4 regions of the Halomonas terrestris genome follow, and region 4 is predicted to be linked to each of the others. Evidence: predicted binding sites of a transcription regulator. Region 4 holds the regulator's gene; each other region holds the start of a gene.
What was found. The regulator FNR, encoded in region 4, switches genes on or off when oxygen is low (the NO sensors DNR and NnrR bind a similar motif). The targets are predictions, from matches to a motif close to TTGATNTANATCAA.
Positions count from the first base shown of each region.

Region 1 (4,327 bases), on a different contig from region 4:
CCCGGTCGATCTCGAAGAGCTGGCGGGGATAGCGCATGGTCAGGGTGAACCAGCGCTGCAGTCCGGCTTCCAGGCGCTCGGACTCGGGAAGGTCCCGGCTTTCGAGATGCGCCTCGAGGGCCAGATAGAAACGCATGACGTTGCGCTCGATCATGCCCCGGGTGCCTCCCACGTGGATCGGTTCTCCGTCGGCCGTCATCCCCTCGACCGTGAAGCCCACCCGATCCCGTGCGAGGAAGGTGAAGTAGCCATGCAGGGCGAGCCGCGCCCGCATGCCGAAGACCAGGGAGTAGCGCAGCTGGACCAGGCTGTGATCATCGTCCTCGGGCACCGCCCGCAACTGCAGGCGAAAGCTACGGGTGCCGTAGGGCCCCTGGTCACCCTCCAGCATGACATCCAGGTAGCGCGGCAGACGGTCCACGAGCCGCCATCTCAGATCGAGGCGCTCGGCATCCGCCAGGGCGGCGAAATCCCGGTGCCCGACGAAGAGGGCCAGGCCGGTGCCGAGGACCCTGTCCTCCTCCTCGACGAGGCAGCCCTTGATGTTCACGTGCAGGAAGAGGATCTCGCACCAGGCCTCGGCCGAGGCCAGCTCCTCCGCGAGCCGCTCGAACGGGTGGTGGAGCCGGGCATGGACGCTACCGCTCACCGAGTGACTGCGCGATTGCGAGTCGACCTGCAGAGGCTCGTCCAAGGGGGTTCCGGCAATCACTTCCCGCCAGCTGTCGCGCAGCCAGTCGTCCTGGGCGATGGCCGGCCCCGGCAGCAGCCAGGCCAGCCACACCCAGAGCAACAGCCACACCGTCCAGGGGAGACGCTCCGCCCGGACCGGGGTTATTCGCCGATATCCTCGTTCCATAGCACCGGCGACTCCTCGATGAAGCCCTCCATCAGGGCAATGCATTCGGGCGCCTGGAGCACCTCCAGCTCGACGCCGCGCGAACGCAGCAGCGCCTCCTCGCCGAGGAAGTTACGATTCTCCCCGATCACCACCCTGGGGATGCCATAGAGCAGTATCGCCCCGCTGCACATCGGGCAGGGCGAGAGCGTGGTATAGAGGATGCTCTCTCGGTAGTTCGACGCCGGCTGGCGCCCGGCATTGTCGAGCGCATCCATCTCGCCGTGCAGCACCGTACTGCCCAGCTGGATCCGCCGGTTGCGGCCACGGCCGATGATCACCCCCCGATGCACCAACACCGCACCGACGGGAATGCCCCCTTCGGCGAGGCCCTGGCGGGCCTCCTCCAGGGCAGCCCGCATGTACATGTCCATTCGTCACCCCCCACGACCCATCGAGGCTTCTCGACGACACAAGCGCAGAGACAGGGCAGGCATCAAGCGCGACAGCTACCTCCCGGGAATCGGCATGACCTCCGGCAGTCGCGCCGACAGGTAGGCGCCGACATCCCCGGCGCTGAGGCCGACCAGGTCCTTGTCCAGGTCGAGCACGATACGGTTCACGACCCCTTCGGGCAGCGCCTCACGCAGCAGGCCGAGGAAGCGCGGCGGTGCGCTGACCACGAGCTGCCCGAAGTCGCCCCGCTGCAGGCCCTCGGCGAGGTGCTCGCCGATCGCATGGGCGAAACGGATGGCCTCCTGCTCCTTCGGCGAGTGGTGCTTGCCCATGGCATGGCGCCCCAGCCCCTTGCTGTCGAAGGCGCGGCCGGGCCTGTCGCTGTTGAGATCCTGATCGTGCAGGCGCCCCTCGGGGTTGACGAGGTCGTCGAGCTCCTCCAGTGCTGCCCTCGGGCGAGGCATCGCGAAGATGCGCGCACGGGTCTGATCGGCGATTACCACCCAGGTCGTTTCCATGGTCATTCCTCAGGCTGTGACGCCGGCGGCAGGGCTCCACTGCCGCTACGAATCCGCAAGGGCTACTTCACCTCGAGCTTGCGGCGATTGGCCTGCTTGAGCTTGGGCAGGGTCAGCTCGAGAACCCCGTTGCGGAAGCTCGCCCCGGCCTTGTCGGCATCGATCTCGCAGGGCAGGGTCACCGTGCGCGAGAAGGCGCCGTGGGAGATCTCGGAGCGGAAATATTCGCCCTCCTCCTGCTGGCTCTCCTCGTGGCGTTCGCCCTTGATCGTCACGCTGCTGTCGGTCACCGAGACATCGAGCTCCTCACGCTCGAAGCCGGGGAGCTCGGCTCGCACCACCACCTCACCATCCCGGTTGATGACATCGACCCGGGGGGCGTGCTTCTCGAGCGCGCCGAAACGCTCCCAGAAGGGGTGCTCCCAGCGCATCGGCGACATCCAGCCACGGTCGAACAAGCTGTCGAACAGACGATCGACGTCCCGGAACGGGGTGACGCCATGCGAACCGGTCTCGGACGGTACATCAATGGTCCCGGGCGAGGCCTTCCTGGCGGCTTTCTTGGCCATGATGATGACTCCTGATGAGCATGACGGGAAACGCGGCCCGGGGCATTGGCCCGAGGCTGGCAGACCGACGGGCACTCGTTCAGGAGTGCTGGCCGTATTGACAAGCCTAGTCCAGTTGCTGCCCGCCGGCTTGATACAGATCAGCATGGTGCCCATGGTATCGACCATCGGGTGGCCTCCCCGGCCAGTGATCGGGAGGGGCCGGTGGCGACACTCAACTCACCGGTGGCGTGTCCCGAGCCTTGGCCTCCATCTCCTGGCGGATTCGCACGGCCTGGTTGTCCACCGGTTCGATGTCATCCCAGCTCACCATCTGGCCTGCCGGCACGTGACGCCTCATCCGCAGCCCGTGGGCCAGGCCGATCGGCAGCCCGCGCATGGCCAGCGAATCCTCGGCCCGGGCCAGACGCCCCCACACCGTGTAGCCGCCCTCCCCATCGAGCAGGTCGCCGGGGGCCAGCGCCCGCTTGGCGACGGCCACGACATCGGAGATGAATGCCATCGGCGTTCCGGTCGGCTCGCCGCGCAGGGCCGCATTGGCCACGGACACCCCCAGCTCCAGGCCGATCAGGTGCGAGGGCCGATACAGGGCCCCGTAGCGCCCGCTACGGTCAGTGGAGACCTGGTACTCACGGAAGCAACGCCGCACGTAGTCGGCACCGGCGCCGGCATCCTCCGCCGCCTCGAAGGTCACATAGACGCCCCAACGCAGATCGCCGACCACATGGCGACCATCACGCTCCTCGCTGGAGATCACCTCGACCATGCCCGCCTGCTCCAGGAGCCCGCCATCGGCCGCCGGCTTGAGGATGTCGGCGAGGTCCTGCACCCCCACCGGCGGGAACATCAGGCCCTCCTTCGGCGCCCTGAGCCCCGCGGCGTTGGAGATCGCCGCCATCTCGATGGCGGACTTGGTGCCATCCAGGAAGGAGTTGAACATCTGCGGGTTCATGCCACCCCGGGCGGCCTCCTCGGGGGTCAGCCCATAGTGGTCCCAGACGGTGTCGGGGGTCGAGGCGGAGTAGCCGGGCAGGTACTTCGTGCCCTTGCCGGCGGCCACCACGCGGAACCCGCAGGTCCTGGCCCAGTCGATCATCTCGCACACCAGCGCCGGCTGGTCGCCGTAGGCCATGGAGTAGACCAGGCCGGCCCGGTCGAACTTCTCGACCAGGTAGGCGCCGGCCAGCACATCGGCCTCGACGTTCACCATGACCAGATGGCGACCGTGCTCGGCGGCCAGCAGCGCATGCCGGATGCCCGCCGTCGGGCTGCCCGTCGAATCGATCACCACGTCCAGGCCATCCGCCCTGATCAGCGACTCGGCATCCTCGGTCAGGCAGGTCCTGCCACTCCTCGCCGCCTCATCGAACGAGCGGGTGACCACGGCGTCGACATCCCAGCCGGTATTGGCCAGGGCGGCCCGGGCACGCTCCAGGGAGAGGTCGGCGATACCCATCAGGTGCATTCCCGGCGTCATGCGCACCTGCGCCAGGAACATGGAACCGAACTTCCCGGAACCGATCAGCCCCACGCGAATCGGTTTTCCCTCTGACTGGCACCGCACAAGCCTTGCATACAGGTTCATGAGAAAACTCCATGAGCAGCGGCGAGCCGGAACCTCAGCTGCGCCGGCTGGCCTGGTAGCGGGGATCATCGGGCGATGGCGCCCCATGGCGATGTGGCAGGCCGAGTCCCGGCCAGGCAGCTGGCCCGCCCCGGGGGGATCACGCCGGTGACGGTGCGCCGGACCATGGCGACAGCGGCCTCTGGCGCCGACGGGCATTGGCGGCCACCCTTGCAGGGTAGTAGGTGAACGAAGGAGGCACTCATCCATGGAGCCCCGGGACATGATCGACCGCACCACCCCGCCCCGCATCCTGGTCTTCGCCGGCAGCGCCCGGGAAGACTCCTTCAACAAGCAGCTGGCCCGCCTGGCCGCCGACCGC
Region 1 is NZ_JBMHFZ010000008.1:46,988-51,314, reverse strand. It holds gene ACOMD9_RS09790 (hypothetical protein) at 1-859, opposite strand, end outside; gene ACOMD9_RS09785 (nucleoside deaminase) at 835-1,260, opposite strand; gene ACOMD9_RS09780 (host attachment protein) at 1,348-1,812, opposite strand; gene ACOMD9_RS09775 (Hsp20/alpha crystallin family protein) at 1,875-2,381, opposite strand; gene ACOMD9_RS09770 (NAD(P)H-dependent oxidoreductase) at 2,596-3,879, opposite strand; gene ACOMD9_RS09765 (NADPH-dependent FMN reductase) at 4,229-4,327, shown strand, end outside.
Region 1: ACOMD9_RS09775 (Hsp20/alpha crystallin family protein) is a predicted target of FNR. The motif match lies at 2,512-2,525, and genes of this name have one in related genera.

Region 2 (4,327 bases), on a different contig from region 4:
CCGAACGGGAAGCGGGTGTCGATGGCCTCCAGCCGGGAGATCGCCGTGGGATAGCGGCCACGATCCAGGGCGTCACGTGCCTCTTCGTAGAGTTCGCGTTCGGCGATGCCGGCAAACTCGTCTTCCTCTTCCTGGGTACCGTTGCTGGCACAGCCTGCGAGCAGGGCGGTGGCCAACACCAGGGCCGCAAGGCGTGCAGGGGTGGTGAAAACGCGCATCGTGATCCTCGTATCAAACAACCCGGTTTGGCCGTGGTAGAATCGGCCGCAAGCTCGCTCACTATAAAGCACCGCGCGGCAAAACGCAGTCATCCTGCACCACTTGCGTCATCCCATCCGACTCCTGCACACGGGCCTCTCTCTCGCTCATGCCCAAGACTCTGGAAGTACAGCAGCGCGTTCCCGATGCCATGGCCGGCCTGCGCCTCGACCAGGCCGCCGCCGAACTCTTCGCCGACTTCTCCCGGGAGCGCCTCAAGGGCTGGATCAAGGCCGGGGCCCTGACGGTCGACGGCAGCCCGGCAAGGCCCAGGGACAAGGTCCATGGTGGCGAGCAGCTGTACCTGCTGGCCGAGATCGAGGACGACACCCGCTTCGAGCCCGAGGACATTCCGCTGGAGGTGGTCTTCGAGGACGACGAGGTGCTGGTCATCGACAAGCCGGCGGGGCTGGTGGTCCACCCGGCCGCCGGCAATCCCGACGGCACCCTGCTCAATGCGCTGCTGCACCACTGTCCGGCGCTGGCCGGCGTGCCGCGGGCGGGTATCGTCCACCGTCTCGACAAGGACACCACCGGGCTGATGGTGGTGGCCAAGACCCTGGCCGCCCAGACCTCGCTGGTCGAGCAGCTCCAGGCGCGCACGGTCTCCCGCGAGTACGATGCCGTGTCGGTCGGGGTGATGACCGCCGGCGGCACCCTGGATGCGCCCATCGGCCGCCACCCGCGCGATCGCAAGCGCCAGGCGGTGAATGCCTCCGGCAAGCCGGCGGTGACCCACTACCGGGTGGTGGAGCGCTTCCGCGCCCATACCCATGTGCGCTGCCGGCTGGAGACCGGCCGTACCCACCAGATCCGCGTGCACCTGGCACACCTGCGCTTTCCCCTGGTGGGCGATCCCGTCTACGGCGGGCGGCTCAAGCTGCCGCCGGGCGCCTCCGAGGAGCTCAAGACGCTGCTGCGCGAGTTTCCCCGCCAGGCCCTGCATGCCCGCAAGCTGGCCTTCGTGCATCCGGCCAGCGGCGAGCGGATGGCCTTTCGTGCGCCGCTGCCGGATGACATGCTGATGCTGCTCGACTACCTCCGCGACGACGTCGAGACCATGCGTTGAGGACCCCGCAATGAGCGATGCCCCGGACCTGCGTCCGACCCTGATCCTGCCCGACTGGCCGGCTCCCGCCACCGTGGGTGCCTTCGTCACCACCCGCGAGACGGGGCCGAGCCAGGGGGACTTCGCCGCCTTCAACCCGGCCGAGCATGTCGGCGACAACGCGGCCCACGTGGCCCTGTGCCGGCGGCTGCTGCAGAAGGAACTCAAGGACGAGCGGCCGCTGCTGTGGCTGAACCAGGTGCATGGCGCGCGAGTGCAGCAACGCTACGCGGCCGAGCCACCCGAGGCCGACGCCGCGGTGGCCTTCGACCAGGGCCATGCCTGCGTGGTGCTCACCGCCGATTGCCTGCCGGTGTTCTTCTGCGACCGCCGTGGCCAGCGCGTTGGGGTGGCCCATGCCGGCTGGCGCGGACTGGCCGGGGGCGTGCTCGAGGCCTCGGTGGCGGCGCTGGGCGTGCCGCCGGAAGAGTTGCTGGCCTGGCTGGGTCCGGCGATCTCCAACGCCCAGTTCGAGGTGGGCCCCGAGGTGCAGCAGGCCTTCGTCGGCGTGCATCCGGAGACCACCGAGGCCTTCGAGCCGAGCCCCTACCGCCTCGGCCACTACATGGGCGACCTCTACAAGCTGGCGCGCCTGCGCCTCGAACGGCTCGGGGTCTCGCACATCAGCGGTGGGCATTTCTGTACCGCCTGCGAGTCGCGCTTCTACTCCCATCGCCGCGACGACGGCCGGACCGGCCGCATGGCCAGCGTGATCTGGCTCCGCTGACCCCTTCGGGGAGCCGGAAGCTCCAAGCTTCAAGCGGTAAGAAAACCCTTGTTGAAAGGGCTGGTGGCTGCAAGCCGGCTTACGGCTTACGGCTTTGACTTGCGTCAACCCGATACCCGCTTCCTCTGGCCGCCGACTTGAAAGCGGCCCATCCTGACTCCATTGAGTGTGTCAAGACGAATCGACAGGGACGAGCGGCGTGTCCGAACGCGTCGCCACCCCGATGGAGGAAAAAGCGAATGCGTTTCGACAAGTTCACCGCCAAGCTGCAGAACGCCGTGGCCGATGCCCAGTCCCTGGCCGTGGGGCGCGGACACAACCAGCTCGAGCCCGGCCACCTGCTGCTGGCGCTGCTCGAGGCCACCGACACCGGCGTGAAGGCGCTGGTGCAGAAGGCCGGCGGCGATGCCGCCCGGCTGCGCGATGGCCTGGCGGGTCACCTCGACGACCTGCCCAGGGTCGCCCAGTTCGACGGCGAGGTGCAGCCCTCCCGCGACCTGATCAAGCTGTTCAACCTCACCGACCGCGAGGCCCAGAAGCGCGGCGACCAGTACATCGCCAGCGAGCTGGTGCTGCTGGCCGCGCTGGAGATGGGCCATGCGGTGACCAAGCTGCTGACCCAGGCCGGTGTGACCCGCAAGGCGCTGGAGACCGCCGTCGAGAGCGTGCGCGGCGGCGAGAGGGTCGAGGATCCCAACGCCGAGGACCAGCGCGAGGCGCTTGAGAAGTACACCCTGGACCTCAACGAGCGGGCGGCCAGCGGCAAGATCGACCCGGTGATCGGCCGCGACGACGAGATCCGCCGTACCATCCAGGTGCTGCAGCGGCGCACCAAGAACAACCCGGTGCTGATCGGCGAGCCCGGCGTGGGCAAGACCGCCATCGTCGAGGGCCTGGCCCAGCGCATCGTCGACGGCGAGGTGCCGGAAGGGCTCAAGGACAAGCGGGTGCTCTCGCTGGACATGGGCGCGCTGCTGGCCGGGGCCAAGTTCCGCGGCGAGTTCGAGGAGCGCCTCAAGTCGGTGCTCAAGGAGCTGGCCCAGGAGGAGGGCCGGGTGATCCTGTTCATCGACGAGCTGCATACCATGGTCGGCGCCGGCAAGGCCGAGGGCTCCATGGACGCCGGCAACATGCTCAAGCCGGCGCTGGCCCGCGGCGAGCTGCACTGCGTGGGCGCCACCACGCTCGACGAGTACCGCAAGTACATCGAGAAGGACGCCGCCCTGGAGCGCCGCTTCCAGAAGGTGCTGGTGGACGAGCCCTCCGAGGAGGACACCGTGGCGATCCTGCGCGGCCTCAAGGAGCGCTACGAGGTGCACCACGGCGTCGACATCACCGACGGGGCGATCATCGCCGCGGCCAAGCTGTCGACCCGCTACATCACCGACCGCCAGCTGCCCGACAAGGCCATCGACCTGATCGACGAGGCCTCCTCGCGCATCCGCATGGAGCTCGACTCCAAGCCCGAGGAGATGGACCGCCTCGACCGCCGGCTGATCCAGTTGAAGATGGAGCGCGAGCACCTCAAGAAGGAGACCGACGAGGCCTCGAGGAAGCGCCTCGAGAGCCTCGAGGAGCAGATCGGCGAGCTCGAGCGCGAGTACGCCGACCTCGACGAGATCTGGAAGGCCGAGAAGGCCAGCATCCAGGGCGCGGCCCAGTTCAAGGATGCGCTCGACAAGGCCCGCATCGACCTGGAGCAGGCGCGTCGCCAGGGCGACCTGGGGCGCATGTCCGAGATCCAGTACGGGGTGATTCCCGACCTGGAGAAGAAGATCGCCGAGGCCGGCGAGGCCGAGGCCGATACCTCCAAGCACCAGCTGCTGCGCTCCAACGTCACCGAGGAGGAGATCGCCGAGGTGGTCTCGCGCTGGACCGGCATCCCGGTGGCCAAGATGCTCGAGGGCGAGCGTGACAAGCTGCTGCGCATGGAGGAGGCGTTGCACGAGCGGGTGATCGGCCAGGACGAGGCGGTGACCGCCGTGGCCAACGCCGTGCGCCGCTCCCGTGCCGGCCTGGCCGACCCCAACCGGCCCAACGGCTCCTTCCTGTTCCTCGGCCCCACCGGGGTGGGCAAGACGGAGCTGTGCAAGTCGCTGGCCCACTTCCTCTTCGACACCGAGGAGGCGATGGTGCGCATCGACATGTCGGAGTTCATGGAGAAGCACTCCGTGGCGCGGCTGATCGGTGCCCCTCCCGGCTATGTCGGCTACGAGGAGGGCGGCTACCTGACC
Region 2 is NZ_JBMHFZ010000020.1:6,752-11,078, reverse strand. It holds gene ACOMD9_RS16610 (outer membrane protein assembly factor BamD) at 1-218, opposite strand, end outside; gene rluD (23S rRNA pseudouridine(1911/1915/1917) synthase RluD) at 368-1,327, shown strand; gene pgeF (peptidoglycan editing factor PgeF) at 1,338-2,093, shown strand; gene clpB (ATP-dependent chaperone ClpB) at 2,333-4,327, shown strand, end outside.
Region 2: clpB (ATP-dependent chaperone ClpB) is a predicted target of FNR. The motif match lies at 2,188-2,201, and genes of this name have one in related genera.

Region 3 (4,327 bases), on a different contig from region 4:
GGCAGGTGACTGCGCTCCAGCACCATGCGCCCGTCGCGGTGGCGATAGCAGTCGAGCACAGGGAAGCCGGCCACGGAGTGGTTCCACTCCAGGCACCAGGCCTCCCCCTCGAGCATCGGCAGCGCGGCGATCAGGCGGCCGTCGTCGCCACGCACCTCCAGTCGCCCCGGGGTGTCGGCGGCAAGCGGGAGGACGACCAGCAACAGGGCCAGGGCACAGAAAGTCGCCGGCCCGAAGGCTCGGCGACATTCGCGGGTCATCGTGGCACTCATCCTCAGTGCCCGGCGAGGAAGGTCATTCCGGCCGCTGGTGGTCAGCGACCTCGGCGCCCACCTCCTCGTAGTAACGCAGTGCGCCCGGATGGAAGGCGATCGGGGTCGATTCGACGCTGAACTCGACGGTGGTATCGTTGGCCGCCGGATGGATGGCGATCAGCTCGTCGGTGTACTCGAAGAGGACGCGGGTGATCTCGTAGGCCATCTCCTCGTCCATCTCGCTGCTCACCGCCAGCACGTTGGGGATGCTGATGGTCCGCACCGCCTCGTCCATGCCTTCGTAGAGGCCGGCCCGCAGGTTGTAGGCGGCGAATACCGGTTCGGCCTCACGGGCGTTGGCGATCTCCTCGTCGGAGAGGCCGATCAGGCGGATATCCCGGGTGGTGGCCAGGTTGAGGATCGAGCTGGTGGGCGGGCCCACGCTCCAGAAGCCGGCCTCGATGTCGCCGTCGCGGATGGCATCGGCGGTCTCGTTGAAGTTCAGCCGCTGGGGGGTGAAGTCATCGTAGCTGATGCCGTTGGCCTCGAGCAGGGCGCGGGCGTTGAGCTCGGTGCCGCTGCCCGGGGCGCCCACGGAAACACGCTTGCCCCTGAGGTCCTCCAGGGTGTGCACGTCGGAGTCGGCCAGGGTGACCAGCTGCACGGCGTTGGGGTAAATGGAAGCCAGGGCGCGAATGTTCTCCAGCTGGCGACCCTCGAAGTCTCCGGTGCCACTGTAGGCCTGGTAGACGGTATCGGCCAGGGCCAGGGCAGCATCGGAATCGCCGCGCCACACCAGGCCCATGTTCTCGACGGACGCGCCGGTCACCTCGGCCACCGCGCTGGCGCCCTCGATGTGGTTGTTGATCAACTCGGCCAGGCCACCGCCATAGGGGTAGTAGGTACCGCCGGTCCCGCCGGTGGCGATGGAGAGTTGCTGGGCCGCGGCCAGGGGGGCCGTGGCGATCAGCGAGGCGGCAACGGCATACTTGAAGGCTTTCATGTAACTCCTCCGGTCCTGGAACCAGGTTGTTGTGTGATTGTCGATGGCGCTCGGAAGCGCTGAACGCCTGACGGAAAACTAGCACGGTCGCAGCGTGAGAGGCCAATGGCACTATTTCTACGTTTTCAGATATTTTCTGCAATCTCCCCGTGCTCGCCCTCGCCAGCCCGGTCGACCGCCCGCCGCCCCGGAAGGGTCGGCAGGCTGCGCACATCGGTCCGAAGCGGCTCCCGGTACGCCCGCCATCCTGCACGCTCGGCCGCCTCCCCGCCGAATTCGGGTCAACCTGCCCATGACACCAAGGCATCAACGAATCCACACTGGCAAAATCGCCGAAGAGCCCCCATAGTGTGCTTGTCGAAATCGCCCACTGGAGCATCATGAGCACTGCACGTCATACCCAAAGCGCGGACCTTCTCGACCCCCCGCGAAGAAGCCCTGACCTCGATGTCAGGGACCTGGAACAACGTACACGCCTCATGCGCATCATCACCCGGCTGATCGCCGTGTCGGAGCTCGGCAGCCGCGAGATCGCACGCCGCGCCGGGTTGCCGATGCAGAAGATCAGCGACCTGCTGGCCGGCCGCCTCGAGCACCTTTCACTCGACGAGCTGCAGCTGCTGTATCGCTCCATCGACCCGCAGGCCACCACGCACTAGCGCTGGTCCTCGCGCCGGCACATCCCGACGCCCCGCCGACAGCGGGGCGTCGCGCGTTCGCCTCCCGGCACCGGCGCATGGCGCTCCTCCCCTTCCCCCCACTTTCCACTGCATTACAGCCAGTTGCGGACCAACATTAAGGCAATATTAAAAGCATGCTAACGATCTCTTGATCGACATCAAGATGCCATACCTTGGTCGCAGGTAGCCTCCCCGTATCACCACTTCACCTCGGCAGATCGTGTTCTGCCCGGATCCACGAAGGCCACCGGAGGCGCCATGGACCCCCTTCGCCGCTCCCTTCTCGGCCAGCTGGCCCGCCTCAGCGCGGGTGCCGCCCTGGTACCGCTCTCGAGCGTTGCCAGCGCCGGCATCAACAGCCAGCCGCCGCGCCGAGAAGGCGACCCCACCAAGCGCTACGGCATGCTCATCGACCTGCGCCAGTGCATCGGCTGCCAGGCCTGCACCGTGTCGTGCCATATCGAGAACGCCGCCCCCCTGGGCAAGTTCCGCACCACCGTCTCCCGGTACGAGGTCGAGCACCAGGAGACCGGCGAGCTCGCCACCTTCATGCTGCCGCGCCTGTGCAACCACTGCGAGAACCCGCCCTGCGTGCCGGTCTGCCCGGTACAGGCGACCTACCAGCAGCAGGACGGCATCGTGGTGGTGGACAGCGACCGCTGCGTGGGCTGCGCCTACTGCGTCAACGCCTGCCCCTACGACGCCCGCTTCATCAACGACAGGACCCAGACCGCCGACAAGTGCACCTTCTGCGCCCACCGCCTGGAAGCCGGCCTGCTGCCGGCCTGCGTGGAGAGCTGCGTGGGCGGCGCGCGGATCATCGGCGACATGCGCGACCCCGAGAGCCAGATCAGCCGCATGATCGCCGAGCACCGGGACGCGCTGATGGTGCTGCAGCCCGAAAAGAACACCCTGCCCCAGGTCTTCTACCTCGGCATGGACGAGCGCTTCATCACGCGCCCGCTCGCCGAGCCGGTGGCCCTGGAAGTCCTCGACCCCCACGGCAAGGAGATGGGTTATGAATTCCATGGCCATTGAGCTGCTCGCGCCCCGCTACGCCATCGCCTGGTACCCCTGGGCGGTGCAGTACTTCTTCCTGATCGCCCTCTCCTGGGCCACCCTGTGGCTGGCGGCCCCGGCGCTGGTGTTCGGCAGGCAGCGCTGGCTGCCCAGCGCTCGCCTGGCCATGCTGGCCTGCCTGACCACCACCCTGGTGGCGCCGGTGGCGCTGCTCGCCGACCTGCACCAGCCGCTGCGCTTCTGGCACTTCTACGCCTACGCCACCTCCAGCTCCTGGATGTCCATCGGCAGCCTGCTGCTGCCGCTCTACGTGGTGGGCGTGCTGCTGCTCGCCTGGCTGGCCTGGCGCCCCGCCCTGCAGGCCAACCGCCAGGCACCCGGCCTGCGAGGCCTGGTGGCCCGCCTGCTGTCGTTCGGTGACGCTCCAACCCCGCGCGCCCTGCTGGTCCTGGTGGGCCTCGCCACCCTGGCGCTCTCCGCCGGCATCATGCTCTACACCGGCGCCGAGCTGGCCATCGTCAAGGCGCGCCCGCTGTGGAACACCGTCTGGCTGCCGCCGATGCTGGTCACTACCGGCTTTATCGCCGCGGCCGGCCTGATCCTGGTGCTCAACCGGGTCAGCGGCCTGCGCGCCCCGGCCAGCAACGGCCAGATGCTCAAGGTGCTGCTGGGCGCCTGCGTGGTGGCCGGCCTCGTCGCCGGCAGCTGGTTCCTGGACGGCATCAACGCCAACGTCGGCTCGGTGGCCGCGGCCCTCGACTCGGTGCGCGCGAGCCCCTCCTGGCGCAGCACCGCCCTCTGGGGTGGGCTGACCGGGGTGGCCCTGTTCGGCGCGGTGCTCTACCTGCTCACCCGCCCCGCCGCCCGCCGCCCGGCCCTCTACGCCTGGGCCTGGGTGCTGGGCCTGGTGGCCATCCACATGGGCTGGATGTTCCGCTGGGTGGTGCTGATGGACGTGCAGCACGTGGCCCGCAACAGCGCCGGCTTCCACCACTACGGCATCCCCGCCGGCTCCTCCGGCCTCCTCGGCATCGTCGGCACCTTCGGCCTGTGGCTCGCCGCCGTGCTGGTGATCGACCTGCTGATCCCGTGGCGCCAGGCGCGCCAGGGCGGCAGCGCCGCCGACGTCTCACTCTCAGACAGCTCAGACAACTCAGACAGCACCGCACAGCCCGACGCCAAGCGCGCTGCACATACCACCGAAGGAGCGCCCAGCCATGGCTAAATCCCCCGTCGACACCTCACGCCGCCGCCTGCTCAAGGGCGCCGTCGCCGCCGGCGGTGCCGCCACCTTCGTCGCCGGCTACTCCGACCCCCTGGCCAGGATGGCCAAAGGCGTCACCGGCAGCGCCGGCGAGAAGCCGAAGGAC
Region 3 is NZ_JBMHFZ010000003.1:213,012-217,338, reverse strand. It holds gene ACOMD9_RS05115 (DUF1850 domain-containing protein) at 1-260, opposite strand, end outside; gene ACOMD9_RS05110 (TAXI family TRAP transporter solute-binding subunit) at 295-1,257, opposite strand; gene ACOMD9_RS05105 (XRE family transcriptional regulator) at 1,638-1,916, shown strand; gene dsrO (sulfate reduction electron transfer complex DsrMKJOP subunit DsrO) at 2,196-2,975, shown strand; gene nrfD (NrfD/PsrC family molybdoenzyme membrane anchor subunit) at 2,956-4,182, shown strand; gene ACOMD9_RS05090 (molybdopterin dinucleotide binding domain-containing protein) at 4,175-4,327, shown strand, end outside.
Region 3: dsrO (sulfate reduction electron transfer complex DsrMKJOP subunit DsrO) is a predicted target of FNR. The motif match lies at 2,086-2,099, and genes of this name have one in related genera.

Region 4 (4,327 bases):
GCGCCTGTGGCGGCACCTGGAGCCGGTGGGCCGGCGGCTGATGCCGGTGGTCAGGATCCCCCAGGCCGTGGCGCTGGGCGCCGTGTGGGGCTGGCTACCGTGCGGGCTGGTCTATTCGATGCTGGCCTGGAGCCTGGCCATGGCCGACCCGCTGCGGGGCGCCGCGCTGATGGGCGCCTTCGGCCTGGGCACCCTGCCGGCCCTGCTGGCCACCGGGCTGGCGGCCCGCCAGCTCGGCGGCCTGATCCGCCACCCAGCCACCCGCACCCTGGCCGCGCTCTCGATCATCGCCTTCGCCCTCTGGCAACTCTGGACCCTGCTGCCCGGCACCGGCCATGCCTGAGTGCCGCGAGGAACTCGACCTCGCTTGACCCAGCTCAACACGGGCATGGCGAGCCCCCGCTAACATGAAGCCACATCCACGATCCGGAGTGCCGTCATGTCCGCTCATGCGACGCGCGAGAACCGAGGGGGGTTCGCCTGGGACACGGCACTGCTGCGCCGCCATGACACCACCGGGCCGCGTTACACCTCCTATCCCGCGACTCCCAGCTTCCATGAAGCCTTCACCGCCGAGGACTTCACCACGGCCCTCGAGCGCAGCAACGACAATGGCCGGGCGCTGTCGCTCTACGTGCATGTCCCCTTCTGCCGCCAGACCTGCTTCTACTGCGCCTGCAACAGGATCATCACCAGGGATACGCGACTGGTCGAGCCCTACCTTTCGCGCCTCGACCGGGAAATGGTCCTCACCTCGCGCCATCTCGATACCTCGCGGGAGGTCCAGCAGCTGCACTGGGGGGGCGGCACCCCCACCTTCCTCACCCTCGACCAGATGAGCGACCTGTTCGATCGCCTCGATGCCCGTTTCGGGCTCTCGGGCTCGAGAGAGCGCGACTATGCCATCGAGATCGATCCCCGGGAGGCCGATGTCCTGACCCTTCGCCACCTGCAGGCACTGGGCTTCAACCGCATCAGCCTCGGGGTCCAGGACCTGGACCTCAGGGTTCAGCGCGCCGTCAACCGGATCCAGCCCCGGGTGCTGACCGAATCGCTGGTCGACGAGGCCGACCGCCTGGGCTTCCGCTCGCTCAATCTCGACCTGATCTATGGCCTCCCGCTGCAGACCCGCGACAGCTTCGCCGAGACCCTCGAGCAGGTGATCGCCATGGCCCCGGCCCGCCTCTCGGTGTTCAACTACGCCCACATGCCCGAGCGCTTCAAGCCCCAGCGCCGCATCCCGGCCGAGCAGCTTCCCGGGCCCGAGGAGAAGCTGGCGATGCTGTATACCACCATCGAGATGCTGACCTCGGCCGGCTATGTGCACATCGGCATGGATCACTTCGCCCGCCCCGATGACACCCTGGCCGTGGCCCAGCGCCAGGGCACCCTGCAGCGCAACTTCCAGGGCTACTCCAGCCACGCCCAGTGCGACCTGGTCGGGCTCGGCGTCTCGGCGATCAGCCGGGTCGATGATGTCTACGCCCAGAATCACCGGGCCCTCGCCCGCTACGAGGAGACCCTGGATACCGGCCACCTGGCCACCGCCCGCGGGTGGCGCCTGACATTCGATGACCGCCTGCGGCGTCACGCCATCGAGCGCCTGATGTGCGACATGACCCTCGATCTCGAGGCACTGGGCAGGACCTACGGGGTCGACGCGGAGGCCTGGCTGGCAGACGCACTGGTCCGGCTGGAAGCGGCCGAGAGGGACGGCCTGGTGGTTCGCACCGGTCCTCGGCTGCTCGTCACGCCGATCGGCCGGCTGCTGATCCGTCACATCGCCATGGCCTTCGATGCCCATCTGCCCGAGCAGCAGGCAACGGGATACTCCCGTATCCTGTGAGGAACGCCTCCCGCGAGGTGCGGACCTACCTCCAAAGGGATGCTTTGCCGCCAGGCGTTAATCCTCCATAATGGTGGCAGACTCACCATCACGGAGGAGAGCATGCCTGATACCGCGCCCGGCAGGCGGCGTTCCCTGCTGCACGAGACCCGCTGCCAGACCTGTAGCCTCAGTTCGCTCTGCCTTCCGCTGGCACTCGAGGTCCAGGACATGGACCAGTTCGATGCCATCATCCGGCGCCGTGCTCCCCTGAAGAAAGGCGAGGCCCTGTTCCGCCAGGACAGTGCCTTCACCAGCGTCTTTGCCGTACGTTCGGGCAGCCTCAAGCAGGTCACCACCGAGGGCAGCGGCGAGGACCAGCTGACCAACTTCTACCTGCCCAGCGAGCTGGTGGGGCTCGACGGCATCGACGAGGAGTGCTACCCCGGCACGGTGGTCGCGCTCGAGACCACTACCGTCTGCGAGATCCCCTTCGACCGCCTCGACATGCTCTCCGAGGAGTTGCCGGAACTGCGCGCGCAGCTCTACCGCAGCATGAGCAAGGAGATGCGCGACGACCGCCGGATGATGCGGCTGCTGTCGCGCAAGACCGCCGACCAGCGCCTGGCGACCTTCTTCGCCGGCCTCTCCGACCGCTTCCGCCGCCGCGGCTATTCCCCCTACAGCTTCCGCCTCTCCATGTCCCGGGCCGATATCGGCAACTATCTGGGGCTGGCCGTGGAGACCGTGAGCCGTATCCTCGGCCGCTTCCATTCCCAGGGGCTGGTGGCCGTGTCCGGCCGCGAAGTGAACATCCTCGACCTCGAGGCCCTGGCCCGGGTCGCCGAGGAGGAAGGCGCCCGCTGAAGCGCTGCGCCCCAGCTGCAAACTGTTGATCAGCCTGGCAATATTCCGACACAGAAAACCCCACGCTCTCGAGGGCAGTGGGGTTTTCTTATGGCTTAACGCTTAAGGCTTACGGCTACTCGTTGAGGATATCGATCCGGTCGGCCTGCATCCGGGCCTGCTTCTCCTCCAGGCCGGCGAAGTCGAACAGCTCGCGGTCGGCGAGCTGGGAGGGCGCCACGTTGGTCACCGCCCTGAACATGTTTTCCAGGCGCCCGGGGTGCTTCTCTTCCCACTCGGCGAGCATCTCCTTGACCACCTGGCGCTGCAGGTTGGGCTGGGAGCCGCACAGGTTGCAGGGAATGATGGGGAAGGCCATCAGCCTCGAGAACTCGGCGATGTCCGCCTCCCGGCAGTAGGCCAGGGGGCGGATGACGATGTTCCGGCCATCGTCGGAGAGCAGCTTGGGAGGCATCGCCTTGAGGCTGCCGCCGAAGAACATGTTGAGGAACAGCGTCTCGAGGATGTCCTCGCGGTGGTGGCCCAGGGCGATCTTGGTGGCGCCGATCTCCTCGGCGAAGCCGTAGAGGGAACCACGCCGCAGCCGCGAGCAGAGCGCACAGGTGGTCTTGCCCTCGGGGGTCTTCTCCTTCACCACCGAGTAGGTGTCCCGCTCCAGGATATGGTACTCGACGCCCAGCTCGTCCAGGTACTCCGGCAGTACATGCTCGGGGAAGCCGGGCTGCTTCTGGTCGAGGTTGACCGCCACCAGGGAGAAGTTGACCGGCGCGTTGCGCTGCAGGCTGCGCAGGATCTCGAGCATGGTGTAGCTGTCCTTGCCGCCCGACAGGCAGACCATCACGCGGTCGCCCTCATGGATCATCCCGTAGTCGATGATCGCATTGCCCACCTGGCGCCGCAGCCGCTTCTGCAGCTTGTTGAACTCGCGCCTGCCCTTCGCGTCGAGGGCGTCGAGAGGGGGGGTATCGCCATCCGTGACGGAGGCGTCAGCGGGGCTGGGATCGAAGATCACGGCATCTTGCATGGTCGGGGCACTGCCAGAGCGGCTGGGAAATGACGGGAGCCTATCCTACCACTGCCGCCGCCGGCTGGCGACGGAATGCCCCGGATCGCGCTGGCCTCAGGAGGATCGCTTCGCCAGCATGGCCCCCCGCTCCAGGCGCAGGTACATGAGCGCCGTGGTCACGGCGTCCCCCAGGGCGGTATGGCGCCCCATCACCGGTACGCCCAGGGCCTCGGCCACCTTCTCGAAGCGCAGGCTGGGCTCGATCTCGGGGTGGCTGCGGCGCAGCTGACGGGCATAGGTATGGGCCACGTCGATGCCGGCATTGGGCAGGTCGAAGCCGAAGCGCGGGCGCAGCTCCCGGTTGATGATGGCGAGGTCGAAATCCAGGCACCACCCCACCAGCGGCCGGTTGCCGACGAAGTCCAGGAAGGCGCCCAGCGCGGTCTCGATGCTGTCCCCACCCTCCAGGTCGATGCCGCGCAGGCCATGGATACGGATCGAGTCGCCGCTCAGCGAGGCCGGGCGGGCCAGGCGCAGGTCCAGCGACTCGCTGGCCAGCACCCGATCGCCGCGTATCCTCACCGCGGCAAGGGAGACCAGCTCGGCGCTGCGGGTATCGAGCCCGGTGG
Region 4 is NZ_JBMHFZ010000012.1:38,487-42,813, reverse strand. It holds gene ACOMD9_RS12570 (sulfite exporter TauE/SafE family protein) at 1-343, shown strand, start outside; gene hemN (oxygen-independent coproporphyrinogen III oxidase) at 440-1,846, shown strand; gene fnr (fumarate/nitrate reduction transcriptional regulator Fnr) at 1,949-2,692, shown strand; gene ttcA (tRNA 2-thiocytidine(32) synthetase TtcA) at 2,808-3,716, opposite strand; gene ACOMD9_RS12550 (3'-5' exonuclease) at 3,813-4,327, opposite strand, start outside.